2 regions of the Streptomyces kanamyceticus genome follow, and region 1 is predicted to be linked to the other one. Evidence: riboswitches for the same ligand, from Rfam matches in the RefSeq annotation. Region 1 holds a riboswitch; the other holds the start of a gene.
What was found. A riboswitch is a leader RNA that binds a small molecule or an ion and turns the genes downstream of it on or off. The one in region 1 is predicted to bind glycine.
Positions count from the first base shown of each region.

Region 2: it holds a riboswitch for glycine, as region 1 does, so the genes downstream of both, gcvP (aminomethyl-transferring glycine dehydrogenase) here and gcvT (glycine cleavage system aminomethyltransferase GcvT) in region 1, are expected to answer to the same signal.

Region 1 is NZ_CP023699.1:3,201,575-3,209,000, reverse strand. Features, by position in the region: gene glyA (serine hydroxymethyltransferase) at 1-863, opposite strand, end outside; gene gcvH (glycine cleavage system protein GcvH) at 887-1,264, opposite strand; gene gcvT (glycine cleavage system aminomethyltransferase GcvT) at 1,363-2,487, opposite strand; glycine riboswitch at 2,523-2,636, opposite strand; glycine riboswitch at 2,637-2,764, opposite strand; gene CP970_RS12855 (AAA family ATPase) at 2,895-3,584, shown strand; gene CP970_RS12850 (enhanced serine sensitivity protein SseB) at 3,661-4,440, shown strand; gene CP970_RS12845 (enhanced serine sensitivity protein SseB C-terminal domain-containing protein) at 4,560-5,372, shown strand; gene CP970_RS12840 (ABC transporter permease) at 5,726-6,730, shown strand; gene CP970_RS12835 (ABC transporter substrate-binding protein) at 6,833-7,426, shown strand, end outside.
Region 2 is NZ_CP023699.1:8,552,488-8,559,913, reverse strand. Features, by position in the region: gene CP970_RS37195 (hypothetical protein) at 125-709, shown strand; gene CP970_RS37190 (DUF5999 family protein) at 1,033-1,239, shown strand; gene gcvP (aminomethyl-transferring glycine dehydrogenase) at 1,383-4,271, opposite strand; glycine riboswitch at 4,464-4,562, opposite strand; gene CP970_RS37180 (PRC-barrel domain-containing protein) at 4,707-5,084, shown strand; gene CP970_RS37175 (DNA polymerase IV) at 5,166-6,605, opposite strand; gene CP970_RS37170 (MerR family transcriptional regulator) at 6,690-7,307, opposite strand.

The DNA.
Region 1 (7,426 bases):
CGCTCCTGTCGCTCCTTGAACTCCTCGCTCGCCGCGACCTTGAAGGAGACGGCCTTGGCCGCGATCACGTGCTCCAGAGGGCCGCCCTGGAAGCCCGGGAAGACCGCGGAGTTCAGCTTCTTCGCGAAGTCCTTGTTGCGGGCCAGGATGATGCCGCCGCGCGGGCCGCCGAGGGTCTTGTGCGTGGTGGAGGTGACCACGTCCGCGTACGGCACCGGGTTGGGGTGCAGGCCCGCGGCGACGAGCCCGGCGAAGTGCGCCATGTCGACCCACAGCTTCGCGCCGACCTCGTCGGCGATCCGGCGGAACTCCGCGAAGTCCAGCTGGCGCGGGTAGGCGGACCAGCCCGCGATGATCACCTTGGGGCTGTTCTCCTTGGCCAGGCGCTCGACCTCGGCCATGTCGACCAGACCGGCCTCGTCCACGTGGTACGCGACCACGTTGAACTGCTTGCCGGAGAAGTTCAGGCGCATGCCGTGGGTGAGGTGGCCGCCGTGCGCCAGGTCCAGGCCGAGGATCGTGTCGCCGGGCTGGGCGATCGCGAAGAGGGCGGCCTGGTTGGCGGAGGCGCCCGAGTGCGGCTGGACGTTGGCGTACTCGGCGCCGAACAGCTCCTTGACCCGGTCGATCGCGATCTGCTCGGCGACGTCGACGTGCTCGCAGCCGCCGTAGTAGCGGCGGCCGGGGTAGCCCTCGGCGTACTTGTTGGTGAGGACCGTGCCCTGGGCCTCCATGACGGCGACCGGAGCGAAGTTCTCCGAGGCGATCATTTCCAGGGTGGACTGCTGGCGGTGGAGCTCGGCGTCGACGGCGGCGGCGACGTCCGGGTCAAGCTCATGGAGAGGGGTGTTGAGAAGCGACATCACACGATCCCTATCGGTATGGGTCAGCCGGCGGTGAAGGCGGTGTACTCATCGGCGGAGAGCAGGTCGTCCGGCTCGCCGGTGATGCGCACCTTGAACAGCCAACCGCCCTCGAACGGGGCGGAGTTGACCAGCGACGGGTCCTCGACGACGTCCTGGTTGGCGGCGACGATCTCGCCGGTGACCGGGGCGTACAGGTCGCTGACCGACTTGGTCGACTCCAGCTCACCGCAGGACTCGCCCGCGGTCACGGTGTCGCCGACCTCGGGGAGCTGGGCGAAGACGACGTCACCGAGCGCGTTGGCCGCGTGCTCCGTGATGCCGACGACCGCCACGCCGTCCTCGGTGGCCGACAGCCACTCGTGCTCCTTGCTGTAACGCAGCTGCTGGGGGTTGCTCATGTCCTGAATTCTCCTGTACGCGGGGGAGTGCTGATGAACGGGGGAGCTGAGGGAAGGCCGCGGCGGCCGCGAGCGCTGTCCCCGGCGCTCGTGAAGCGTTACTTCTGACGCTTGTAGAACGGCAGCGCCACGACCTCGTACGGCTCGTGCGTGCCGCGGATGTCGACGCCGACACCCCGCGTGCCCGGCTCCGCGTGCGCCGCGTCGACGTACGCGATGGCGATGGGCTTGCCCAGCGTCGGGGACGGGGCACCCGAGGTGACCTCGCCGATGACCTTGCCGTCGGCGACCACGGAGAACCCGGCGCGCGGCACCCGGCGGCCCTCGGCGATCAGGCCCACGAGCTTGCGCGGCGGGGCGGCCTCGGCGCGCTCGGCGGCGGCCGCGAGCGCCGCGCGCCCCACGAAGGAGTCGGACTGCGAGGTCTTCTCGAACTTGACGACCCGGCCCAGGCCCGCGTCGAACGGCGTGAGGGCGGCGGTCAGCTCGTGCCCGTACAGCGGCATGCCCGCCTCCAGGCGCAGCGTGTCGCGGCAGGAGAGCCCGGCGGGGACCATGCCGACGGGCGTGCCCGCCTCCATCAGCGCGCTCCACAGCTTCTCGGCGTCGCCGGGGGAGACGAAGAGCTCGAAGCCGTCCTCGCCGGTGTAGCCCGTGCGGGCGATCAGGGCGGGGACGCCCGCGACGGTGCCGGGCAGGCCCGCGTAGTACTTGAGCCCGTCCAGGTCGGCGTCCGTGAGCGACTTCAGGATGCCGGAGGACTCGGGGCCCTGGACGGCGAGCAGCGCGTACGCGTCGCGGTCGTCGCGGACCTCGGCGTCGAACTGGGCGACCCGGTCGCTCAGCACGTCGAGGACGACCTGGGCGTTGGAGGCGTTGGCGACCACCATGTACTCGGTCTCGCCGAGCCGGTAGACGATCAGGTCGTCCAGGATCCCGCCGTCCGCGGCGACGATCATGGTGTAGCGGGCCCGGCCGAGGCCGACCGAGCCGATGTTGCCGACCAGCGCGAAGTTCAGGAAGTCCGCGGCCGCGGGGCCTGTGACGGTGATCTCGCCCATGTGCGACAGGTCGAAGAGACCGGCCTTGGTGCGCACGGCGTTGTGCTCGTCGCGCTCGCTGGCGTACCGCAGCGGCATGTCCCAGCCCGCGAAGTCGGTCATGGTCGCGCCGAGCGCGCGATGGGCGGCATCGAGGGCGGTCAGACGGGGGGCAGTGCTCATGAAGGGAACTCCCAGGGCATGACGGGCGAGGTCGATCCTCCCCATCTGTCATCGGAACCTGAGAGGTTCGCCGGGAGTGTCCCCGTACGCGGGGTACCCGGCTTGCACCTTGGGTGGGACCGCAGGAGCGGTCCGCTTTTCAGATGTGCCTCGCCCGCGCGGTACGGGGCCTGAGAGATTCAAGGGAGGGACTTGCTCCTTCGGCGCCCCAGTGCGTCGTCGGCACGTCGTCAACGTGTCGTACGACGGCTGCTGGGAACTCTCCCGCGCGGATTCAAACGGCCGGTATGGAGTTGGCGGGCACATCATTGCACGCGACCCTGCTGAGGGGGAGCCGTGGCCCGGGAATGCTCTTGTGCCGCATTACCTTCTCTTTACACTTGCCGGGGAAGCAGTACGTGACCGCTATGGGGAGGCCGATCACGGTGCGCAGCAAGGCCAGTGTCTACGCCACGACCACGGGGGTGGCGCTGCCCAAGCAGGCCATCGCCCCAGCCAGGGAGAGCTGTGTCCCGCTCCCGGTCGCCGTGGTCAGGGACCTCAGACAGCGGGCAGGACACAGCCCGCACCGCCTCACCTTCGCCGCCGGCGACCTGGTCGTCGTCTCGGGACTGCCGGGCGGCGGCAAGTCGACGCTGATGCGGCAGGCGGTCGAAGGGCCGCGCGTCGACTCCCAGGACACCCGCGACCGCTGGGCCCGCCGCATGCCGGGGCGGCTGCCGTACGCGGTCTACCGCCCCCTGGTCCGCCTCGCGCACTACGCGGGCCTGCGCCGCGTGCTGCGCTCCGGCGAGAGCGTCGTCGTACACGACTGCGGCACCCAGGCGTGGGTGCGCCGCTGGCTCGCCCGCGAGGCCGTGCGGCGCGGCACGACCCTGCACCTGCTGCTCCTCGACGTGCCCGCCGACACCGCCCTCGACGGCCAGCGGGCGCGCGGCCGCGGCGTGTCGCGGTACGCCTTCGCCCGGCACCGCAGAACGGTCGGCCGCCTGGTCGGCGCCGCCGAGCGCGGCGACCTGCCGCGCGGCTGCGGCTCCGCGGTGCTCCTGGACCGGCGGGCCGCGGGAGTGCTGCGGGGGATCGGCTTCGAGAGCTGAGCCCAGCTGAGCCCGCCGCCCGTCGGGGATAGGGTTCGAGCCGCAGGCAGAGCGGTCGCGAGCAGGGGTTGGACAGATGGACTTTCCGGCGCAGGCACATGCCCATCCGTACGGCGGATGGCCGGGCAACGAACTGGAGGAGGTGCTCGCGACCTCCCTCGGCGCCGCGGCCTCCGCGGGCGGGCGCATCGTCGAGGTGCTCGGGCGCAGCCCGATCTGGATCCCGCTGCCGAACGGCGGCGGCCCCGAGAACGGCACGCTCGACCTGCCGACGCTGGAGATCGACGGCCAGGCGTACGTCCCGGTCTTCAGCTCCGAGCAGCAGTTCCGCCAGGCCCTCGGCGACGCGGCGGACCGGATGGGCCACACCGTGGCGCCCGCCGTCGAGTTCGCGCGCGGCCTTCCCCCGCAGCTGGGCATCGCCCTGAACCCGGACGGCACCGTCGGCGTCCCGCTGCCGCCCGCGGCCGTCGCCGAGCTCTGCCGCGCCGGACGCACCCCGCTGGACGGGCCCGCGGGCGGCGGGCGGGTACGTCTGTACGAGCCGGACTGGCAGCACGACCCGGTGGACTTCCTGGCCGCGGCGGGCCGGGAGTTCGAGGCGACGGGCGTGGTGCTCACGGCGCGCCGCTGCCTGGCCGACGTCGAGACGGACGACCCGACCCTCTTCATCGGCGTCGAGCTGTCCACCTGGGACGGCAACGCGCGCGACCTGCCGATGGAGGCCCTTGCTCGGGCTCTTGGTCAGACGCCCGCGCCGTGGCCGGTGAACCTCGTGCTGCTCGACGTGGCGCAGGACCCGGTGGGCGACTGGCTGCGCGAGCGGGTGCGGCCCTTTTATCACCGCGCGGCCTGAGGCCACGTACGTCAAGTCCGCGCCGGGATCGCCGCTTAAGCTGGTTTCATGACCCGGCCGGGGCACAGTGGTGCCCGGCGACGGGGTTCGTCGGTTTCGTCATGAAGGGGCGGTTACGGGTGAGTGCGTCGGGCACGGCCGCGGGCGATGGGGTCTCCCCTGGACGGGCTGGTTCGAGCCTCGGGGGACAGGTCGAGCAGGTGCTGCGCCAGGTGACGCCGGGGCGCTACGACGCCTACGAGGCACTGCTGCGCGCGCTCGCCGCCGACCAGGTGTGGATGCTGCTCTGGCACGGCCAGGCCGGATCCCCCGACGCCCAGTACGGGAACATGGAGATCGAGGGGCTCGGTTACGCACCGTGTGTGACCTCCGCCCAGGAGCTCTCCGCGAGTGGCTGGAACCGCAGCTATGAGGTGGTGCGCGGCGTCGACGTGTCCCGCACCCTCTACCCCGACCACTACGGCCTCTGGCTCAATCCGCACGCCCCCGGCGGCGGCGTCGGCATTCCCTGGCTGGATCTGCGCCGTATCGCCTCCGGCCTGGACCTGCTGCCCGCGGGGCCGCTGAGGCTGACCGAGCCGAGCATCGAAATCCCTCAGTTCTACGCCTTGTTGACGCAGAACGCGCACCGCACGCCCGCGGTCCGCTCGCTGCGCAGGGCCTGGGTGCAGCCCGCGCTCGGTGCGCCATATCTGGCCATCGGCCTCGATGTGTACGACACGTCGCCGCCGTCGGTCGACGCGGTGCGCACGATGATGCAGCAGTCCATCGGGGCCGTGCCCGAGGGTCTTCCCGTGTCGACCGTCGCGATGTCGGACGAGGACGACCCGGTCGCGATGTGGCTGCGCGCGAACGCCCGGCCGTTCTACGACCGCGAGGCCCAGGCGGCTCCCGCGCCCGCCGGTGGGTACGGCTACCCCGCGCAGTACTGATCCGCGCCACATCGCCGTACTGATCCGCGCCACTCACCACACATCGCGGTACTGATCAGCGAGAACGGGCGTGATGTCCGTTCTGATGCGGGTGGGGCCCTATGGGTTCCTGTGCCGCCTTGCACCCCAACTGCCCCGTGTTCGACCCTCGTTCACTCGCGTCCGGATAACGGAACACCTCGATCAGCATCACGTTTACGCATCCTTTCACCGCCAAGGCTGGTAACAGATCGCGACGGGCATGAAGACTCCCGCTCCAAGGGGCCTTCGCCCCTGTGTACGACGGACTGATCACGTCGCTACAGCGGCAAGTGCGGGCCGGTCACCACCGGTTGAGAGGGGTCCCTGCCACGATGACGGCACCATTGCATGACACACCTGCGGACGCGGACCCGACCGAGGACGTCGCCCCCGCAGTTGATGCAGGGGTGAAGAAGGTCGAGGGTCGGTCCCTCAAGCAGATCGCCTGGAACCGCCTGAAGCGGGACAAGGTCGCCCTGGCCGGCGGCATCACGGTGCTGGTCCTGGTGCTTGTCGCCATCTTCGCGCCCCTGATCGTGAGCCTGCTGGGGCATCCGCCCAACGACTTCCACCAGGACAAGCTCGACGAGCTGACCAACCTGCCCAAGGGCGCGCTCGGCGGAGTGAGCAGCGACTTCCTCTTCGGGGTCGAGCCCAACAAGGGCCGCGACGTCTTCAGCCGCATCGTCTACGGCGCGCGGATCTCGCTCCTCGTGGCGTTCCTCGCGGCCATCGTCGCCGTGGCGCTCGGCACGCTCTTCGGGATCATCGCCGGTTACTTCGGCGGCTGGGTCGACGCGCTGATCAGCCGCGTGATGGACGTGCTGCTCTCGTTCCCGCAGCTGCTCTTCATCATCTCCCTGGTCTCCGTCCTGCCGGACGACCTGCTCGGACTCACGGGCACCAGCGTGCGCGTCGCGATCCTCGTGATGGTCATCGGCTTCTTCGGCTGGCCGTACGTCGGGCGCATCGTCCGAGGCCAGACGCTTTCGCTCCGTGAGCGCGAGTACGTCGAAGCGGCCCGCAGCCTCGGCGGCGGCCGACGCCACATCCTCTTCCGCGAGCTGCTGCCCAACCTGGTCGCCCCCATCACCGTCTACGCGACGCTGATGATCCCGACCAACATCCTCACGGAGGCGGCCCTCAGCTTCCTCGGCGCCGGCGTCAAGCCGCCGACGGCCTCGTGGGGCGGCATGCTGCGCGACGCGCTCGAAACCTACGAGCACGATCCGATGTTCATGGTCTTCCCGGGCGTGACGATCTTCATCACGGTCCTGGCCTTCAACCTCTTCGGCGACGGGCTGCGGGACGCGCTCGACCCGAAGGGGACGCGCTAGAAGTCCTCAACTGACTTGCCCCTGCCGCACGTCAGGTGGCTCTCCCCATGGTTCTCCGGCAGCTCATGGCCAGGGACCGCGAATCTCGGAGGTTACGAGAAAATGCCCACAGTTTCCTCGAAACGACGGCTCACCGCTGGTGCGGCCCTCGTCGTCGCGGCGCTGGTGACCACCACGGCCTGCGGCAGCGGTGACGGTGACGGCGACGGCGGTAAGGGTGCCGGTTACAACGCGGCGCTCGACAAGGTCGCCAACGCGTCCAAGAAGAAGGGGGGGACGCTGAAGATGGTCGGCAAGCAGGACCTCGACTCCGCCGACCCCCAGCGTGCCTACTACGGCATGTCGTGGGACTTCATGCGCTTCTACACCCGCCAGTTGGTGTCCTACGACACCAAGCCGGGCAAGGGCGGCACGAAGCTGGTCCCGGACCTCGCGACCTCCACCGCGAAGATCTCCGACGACGGCAAGACCTACACGTACAAGCTGCGTGACGGCGTCACCTGGGAGGACGGCTCGAAGCTGACCTCCAAGGACGTCAAGTACGGCATCGAGCGCGCCTGGGCGACGGACACCATCACCGGTGGTCCCGGCTACATCCGCCAGACGCTCGACCCCAAGAAGGAGTACAAGGGGCCGTACAAGGACAAGGGCGGTCTGAAGGCGATCGAGACGCCGGACGACCAGACGATCATCTTC
Region 2 (7,426 bases), 5.4 Mb from region 1:
GCTCCGAGACAGAGAGTTGGCGCTCGCGGTCCACTGCCCCCGCCCCTCTGGCCCAGAGCTGACAGCGCCGTCCGCATCTGTCCCCCGCTCCACCGTGCCTGTCGTATGAGAGAGGCGACCCACCATGCCGCTGCAAGTTCCCCCTGCCCCCGCGCCCGCCCTGCGCAGCGTCCTCGCGGCACTCGGTTCCCCCACAGCCGTACGCGAGGCCCGCACCCCCTCGCTGCGCGCGGCCAAAAGCCCGGCGAGCCCCGAACTCCCGCTGCCCGTCCACGTGCTGGACCGCATCACGCCGGAAGGCACCTCGCCGACCCGCCTCGCGGGCTGGCGCTTCCTCATCCGCTGCGGCGAGCGCGCGGTGGCCGCCGCCGACACGATGCTGACCCCGGACGGCTGGGCCTTCTCGCACTTCTTCGAGGGCCCCTACATCGCCTCCACCGAACGCGCCCTGCGGCACGCGGAGGCCATGCCGATGCCCTGCCAGCCCCGGCTGCTCTCGGTGCCCGAGCTCTACATGCTCACCCTCTGGCTGCACCGCGACTGCACGGACGACGGCGCGGGTGGCACACTGGCCGCCACCGATCTGCTCGTCCCCCTCGCGCCCGCCCCGCCCGGCATCGCGGCCCACCGCCCGCACCGCGTCGCCGACCTCCTGCCGGTCCTCACCCACCGCCTGGCACCGGCACCGCTGCTCGGCTCGCCCGCCTGACGACACGCCCGAGCCCGCTCGGGACCGTCCTTCCGCACGTGCCCCGCCGCCACCGGCCGCGGGGCACAGCGCTGCCCACCCAAGTGGACTAGCCCGCCCGGGCCACCCCGAACCACCCGAAGAGACAGGGGAGTTGGGCTGAACCGTCCGGCCGGGTGATACGTCATTAAGCAGTAGGAGCCGCTGCGGCAAAATCCCTGCGGATTGACGCTCGTAGGGCAACACTGGGATCGGACCAACTACAACGGGGGGCGGTTATGAACACCGCATCGAGCCACAGGACAGACGTCACAGCCATCTCATCACAGCGAAAGAACCCTTCCATGTGCCAGCACCAACCACCGTGCCCGACAGCCGACTCCGCCGACCGGGAAGCCGCACTGCTCATGGCGAGCCACCCGGAGCAGGGCTGGAGCCTGCTGTGCAACGGCGTCCTGATCTTCGAGGACACCGGTGAGTTGCTGCCGGACGGCCAGATCATCGCCCCGCACCGACCGCTGGGCACCGACCAGATCATGACGGCCGCCTGAGCACCGCCGGCACATCCGCACGGCGCATCCGCACAGGGCATCCGCACCACACATCCGCACAGCGGAACGAAGAAGGGGCCGGCCCGGAGATGAGTCTCCGAACCGGCCCCGACGCATGACCCGCACCGAGCGGGCCGCGCGCATCAGTCCTCGTACGCATCCAGCGGCGGGCAGGAGCAGACCAGGTTCCGGTCGCCGTACGCCTGGTCGATGCGGCGCACCGGCGGCCAGTACTTGTCCGACGCCACGACACCGGCGGGGAAGACGGCCTCTTCACGGCTGTAACCGTGCTCCCACGCGCCCCCCAGGGCGGCGGCGGTGTGCGGCGCGTTCCGCAGCGGGTTGTCGTCCGCGGCCCACTCGCCGGAGCCGACCTTCTCGATCTCCGCACGGATCGCGATCATCGCCTCGCAGAACCGGTCGATCTCGACCAGGTCCTCGCTCTCCGTCGGCTCGATCATCAGCGTCCCCGCCACCGGGAACGACATGGTCGGCGCGTGGAAGCCGTAGTCGATGAGCCGCTTGGCGATGTCGTCGACGCTGACACCGGTCTCCTTGGAGAGCGGCCGCAGATCGATGATGCACTCGTGCGCGACGAGGTCGCCGGGACCGGTGTAGAGCACCGGGAAGTGCGGCTCGAGGCGCTTGGCGATGTAGTTGGCGGAGAGCACCGCGACCTGGGTCGCGCGCTTGAGCCCCTCGCCGCCCATGAGGCGTACGTACGACCAGGAGATCGGCAGGATCCCGGCCGAGCCCCACGGCGCGGCGGAGATCGGCCCGACCCCGGTCTCGGGACCTGCCGCGGGCTGCAGCGGGTGGTTGGGCAGGTACGGCGCGAGGTGCTCGCGCACCCCGACCGGACCGACGCCGGGACCGCCGCCGCCGTGCGGGATGCAGAAGGTCTTGTGCAGGTTCAGGTGCGAGACGTCGCCGCCGAAGTGACCCGGCTTGGCGAGGCCCACCAGGGCGTTGAGGTTGGCCCCGTCGACGTACACCTGGCCACCGGCCTCGTGCACCTGGGCGCAGATATCGGCGACGTGCTCCTCGAAGACGCCGTGCGTCGACGGGTAGGTGATCATCAGCACGGACAGCTCGTCGCGGTGCTTCTCGATCTTGGCACGCAGGTCCTCGACGTCGATCTCGCCGTCGTCGGCGGTCTTCACGACCACGACCTTCATCCCGGCCATCACGGCACTCGCGGCGTTCGTGCCGTGCGCGGAGGACGGGATCAGGCAGACGGTGCGCTGCTCGTCGCCGTTGGCGCGGTGGTAGCCGCGCACCGCGAGGAGCCCGGCGAGCTCGCCCTGCGACCCGGCGTTGGGCTGCAGCGAGACCTTGTCGTATCCGGTCACCTCGGCGAGCCGCTCCTCCAGCTCACGGATGAGCGTGAGGTAGCCCTGCGCCTGCTGGGCGGGCGCGAAGGGGTGCAGCTGCCCGAACTCGGGCCAGGTGACCGGCTCCATCTCGGTGGTCGCGTTGAGCTTCATGGTGCAGGAGCCCAGCGGGATCATGCCGCGGTCGAGCGCGTAGTCACGGTCGGCCAGCTTGCGCAGGTAGCGCAGCATCGACGTCTCGGAACGGTGCTGGTGGAAGACCGGGTGCGCGAGGTAGTCGTCACCGCGCAGCAGGCCGCCGGGCAGCGTGTCCGCGGCCTCGGCGTCGAGCGCGTCGACGTCGGCCTCGACACCGAAGGCGCCCCACACGGCGGCCAGTTGCTTGCGCGTGGTCGTCTCGTCACAGGCGAGGGAGACGTGATCGGCGTCGATCTGGTGAATGTTCACGCCGCCTTCGCGGGCGGCGGAGACGAGCTCCTCCGCCTTGCCCTCGACACGCACGGTCAGCGTGTCGAAGTACGCGCCGTGCACGACCTCGACACCCCCCGCGGTGAGCCCGGCGGCGAGCAGCGTCGCGTACCGGTGGGTGCGCCGCGCGATCGACTTGAGGCCCTCGGGCCCGTGGTACACCGCGTACATTCCGGCCATGACCGCGAGCAGCACCTGCGCGGTACAGATGTTGCTGGTGGCCTTCTCACGGCGGATGTGCTGCTCACGGGTCTGCAGCGCGAGCCGGTAGGCCTTGTTGCCGTCGGCGTCGACGGAGACGCCGACGAGCCGCCCGGGCAGACTGCGCGCGAACTTCTCGCGCACCGCCATGTAACCGGCGTGCGGCCCGCCGAAGCCCATCGGCACACCGAAGCGCTGCGTCGTACCGACCGCGATGTCGGCACCGAGCTCGCCGGGCGAGGTGAGCAGCGTGAGCGCGAGCAGGTCGGCGGCGACGGTGACGACCGCGCCGAGCTCGTGCGCCTGGTCGATCAGCGGCTTGATGTCCCGTACGGCACCGGAGGCGCCCGGGTACTGGACCAGCACGCCCACCACACCGCGCTCGGCGACCTCGGCGGGCACGCCCTCGCTCAGATCGGCGACGACGATCTCGACGCCGGTCGGCTCGGCGCGGGTCTGGATGACGGCGATGGTCTGCGGCAGCGCGTCGGCGTCGACCAGGAACACACCGTTCTTGACCTTGCCCATGCGCCGCGAGAGCGCCATGGCCTCGGCGGCGGCGGTGCCCTCGTCCAGGAGCGAGGCCCCTGAGGTGGGGAGCCCCGTCAGCTCGGCGACCATGGTCTGGAAGTTGAGCAGCGCCTCGAGGCGGCCCTGCGAGATCTCCGGCTGGTACGGCGTGTAAGCGGTGTACCAGGCCGGGTTCTCCATCACGTTCCGCAGGATGACCGGCGGGGTGAAGGTCCCGTAGTAGCCGAGCCCGATCATGGAATCGAGGACCTGGTTGCGGTCGGCGAGCGAACGCAGCTCGGCGAGCACCTCGGCCTCGGTGCGCGCACCGGGCAGGTTCAGCGCTTCGGCGTTCTTGATCACATCCGGCACCGCGGCGGCCGTCAGCTCGTCGAGCGAGCCGTACCCGACCTGGGCGAGCATCTTGGCCCGCGCTTCCGCATCGGGCCCTATGTGCCGCTGCTCGAAGGGGATGCCCTGCTCGAGCTCGGACAGCGGGATGCGATTGGTGGCAGTCATTGCGGAGGCCTCCTGGTCTGCACGACCTGCGAGGGGTACCACGGCGCGGGTACCCGGACGGCCTCCCCCTCTGTCATCTCAACCTGAGAGCTTCACAGACCCGTCGAGTCCCGAGACAGATCTGCTTTCACCGTCGGTGAGGAAGGGTTCCGAACGTGCCCGCCCGACGCCCGCCCTGCTTTCCAGAGTGACCTCGTCCATGCGGTACGGGTGCCTGAGAGATTCCGGGGAGGATTTGCTCCTTCGGCGCCTCCGGAATCACCTCCCGGAGAGCTCTCCCGCACGGGGTCAGCAGCCAGCCGCCAGCCTACCAGCGAGGACCACGGCCGTTCGTTCGAGTGGCCGCCTGCCCCGAAGTGCTCTTTCGTAGTGAGTACGAGCGGTTAAAGATGAGTTACGCCCATATTCGACACCCCTCGACCAGCTGGAGGGCCCGTGCAGACCGACATCGATCCGCGGAACCTGATCGGCCGCAAGGCGTTCGACCGGAACGGGGCGAAGATCGGCACGATCGACGAGGTCTACCTCGACGACGCGACCGGTGCCCCCGAGTGGGCGGCCATACGCACCGGACTCTTCAGCCGCGACGCCTTCGTCCCCCTGGAACCGAGCGAACTGATCGACGACGGCACCCTGCGCATCCCGTTCGACCGCGCCCTGATCAAGGACGCCCCCGACTTCGGCGTGGGCCGCCACCTCTCCCCCGAACAGGAACTCCAGCTCTACCACCACTACGGTCTGGACACCACGCCCCCGCAGTCACCCCCGCAGGACCAGGACTTCGGCCACATCGCAGGCTCAGAAACGTCCTGACCCGGCCCCACACCGCACCGGCACCGCGGCACCGCTGCTTCGCGGCTTCGCGCAAGCCCGAGCCCGCACCTCGGCTTCCTGTCACTCCTGGCCCCCAGGCGCCCCACACCCCCGAGCCAGCTCGGCCCACCCGCTCGGCACCCCCACTCCGACCAGCGGCAACGGCTCCGCGGGCTCGAGATCCAGGTCGTCGGTCCTGAACGTCCGCACCCGTCCCGGCTCTGACCCCGGCGTCTCGAAGCGCACGGTCACCCGCCCGAGACCGCTCCCCTGCACCCATCCGTGCCCGTACTCGGCGTGCCGCACGTCGTGCCCCGCCGCCCACCGCCGCTCGGCCGGCGCCACCGGCTCCTCGACGACCTCCGCTCGCGGCTCACCCGGGGCAGCCTCATCCGCCCCCGACTCCCCCTCCGCACCAGCAGCCTCCCCCGCCTCAGCGGCCTCAGCGGCCTGTGCCTGCGCGAACAGGTCCTCCTGCGTGTAATCGGCGAGACCCGTGACCCCCACCCCCAGCAACCGCACCCCACCCGTGGTGTCCACCGACTCGAGCAGGCGCGCCGCGGCCTCCCGCACCACCCCGGGATCGTCCGTCGGCCCCCGCAGCGTCTCGGACCGCGTCAGCGTCGAGAAGTCGAACCGCCGCACCTTCAGCACGATGGTCCGCCCCGAGTGCCCCGCCGCCCGCAGCCGCTGCACACACCGCTCGGCAAGCCGCGAGACCTCCGTACGGACCCGCACCCGGTCATGGATGTCCACGTCGTACGTGTCCTCGACGCTGACCGACTTGGTGTCCCGCTCCGCCACCACGGGCCGCTCGTCAAGGGCCTGCGCCATCGCGTACAGCGAGCCGCCGTGCGCCTTGCCGAGGAGTCGTACGAGCTCGTCCTCCCCGGCCTCCGCGATCTCCTCGACCGTCATGATCCCGGCCCGCCGCAGATGGTCCCCGGTGGCCGGGCCCACCCCGGGCAGCGTACGCACCGACATCGGTCCCAGCAGGGCCCGCTCCGTCCCCGGCGCTATCAGCCGGAGCCCGTCCGGCTTGGCCTCCTCCGAGGCGATCTTCGCGAGCATCTTGGACACCGCGAGCCCCACCGACCCGGTCAGCCCCGTCACCGCCCTGATGTCCGACCGCAGCCGCTCCCCCACGGCCCTGGCCGAGGCCTCGTCATCGGCGACGCCGCCCGCTTCCAGGTCCACGAACGCCTCGTCGAGGCTGAGCGGCTCCACCAGCGGCGACAGCTCCCGCAGGAGCCCCATCACCTGCTCGCTGACCTCCCGGTACAGACCGAAGCGCGGCACGAGGTACGCCGCGTTCGGCGCGAGCCGCCGCGCCTGCCCCATCGGCATCGCCGAATGCACCCCGAACCGCCGCGCCTCGTACGACGCGGTGGCCACCACCCCGCGCGGCCCGAGGCCGCCCACGACCACGGCCTTCCCGCGCAGGCTCGGCTTCGCGGCCTGCTCGGCGGACGCGTAGAAGGCATCCATGTCCAGATGCAGAATCGTCGGCGCGCTTCTCACACACCCGATGCTGCCCTATGGCACTGACAACGCCGCCTCGCGCCATGCGAAGCGGCGTCAGGGCGGGCGTCGGGGCGGAGGCTCTCAGACGGCCCTGTTGCGGCGCCTGGCGAGCTCGTCGGCGGGGTTGTGCCCGACGAGCGTCTCCCCGGTGTCGATGCGCTCACCGTGCAGCTGGGACAGCGCGGACTCGACGTCCCGCCAGACGACGCCCACGGCGATCCCGAAGACGCCCTGACCGCCCTGGAGCAGATCGTGGACCTCGCTGGGCGAGGTGCATTCGTAGACCGTGGCCCCGTCGCTCATCAGCGTCATCCGCTCGAGATCACGGAACCCGCGCTCCCGCAGGTGCTGGACCGTGGTGCGGATGTTCTGCAGCGACACCCCGGTGTCGAGGAACCGCTTCACGATCTTCAGGACGACGACGTCCCTGAAGCTGTAGAGCCGCTGGGTCCCCGACCCGCCCGCGGCCCGCACGCTGGGCTCGACCAGGCCCGTGCGGGCCCAGTAGTCGAGCTGTCGATACGTGATACCGGCGGCCGCGCACGCGGTGGGACCGCGATACCCGATCTGCTCGGAGTTCTCGGACGTCGCGTCCCCGCTCCCCTGGACCGCCATGGGCCGTTTCGGAGAGTGATCGGCCGCGCCGCTGTGAAACGGGTACGGACCGCCCACCGCCGTACCGTCGCCGCTGCTTCTCACGCCGACCTCCCTCCTTGACCTGCCTTCTCGACGGTAGGCAGTCACCAGGGGCTCGTCAACGATCGCCACACTAGGCACGCCGAGTGATAATCACCCTGAGAGTGGTTTCCCGTGTCTCA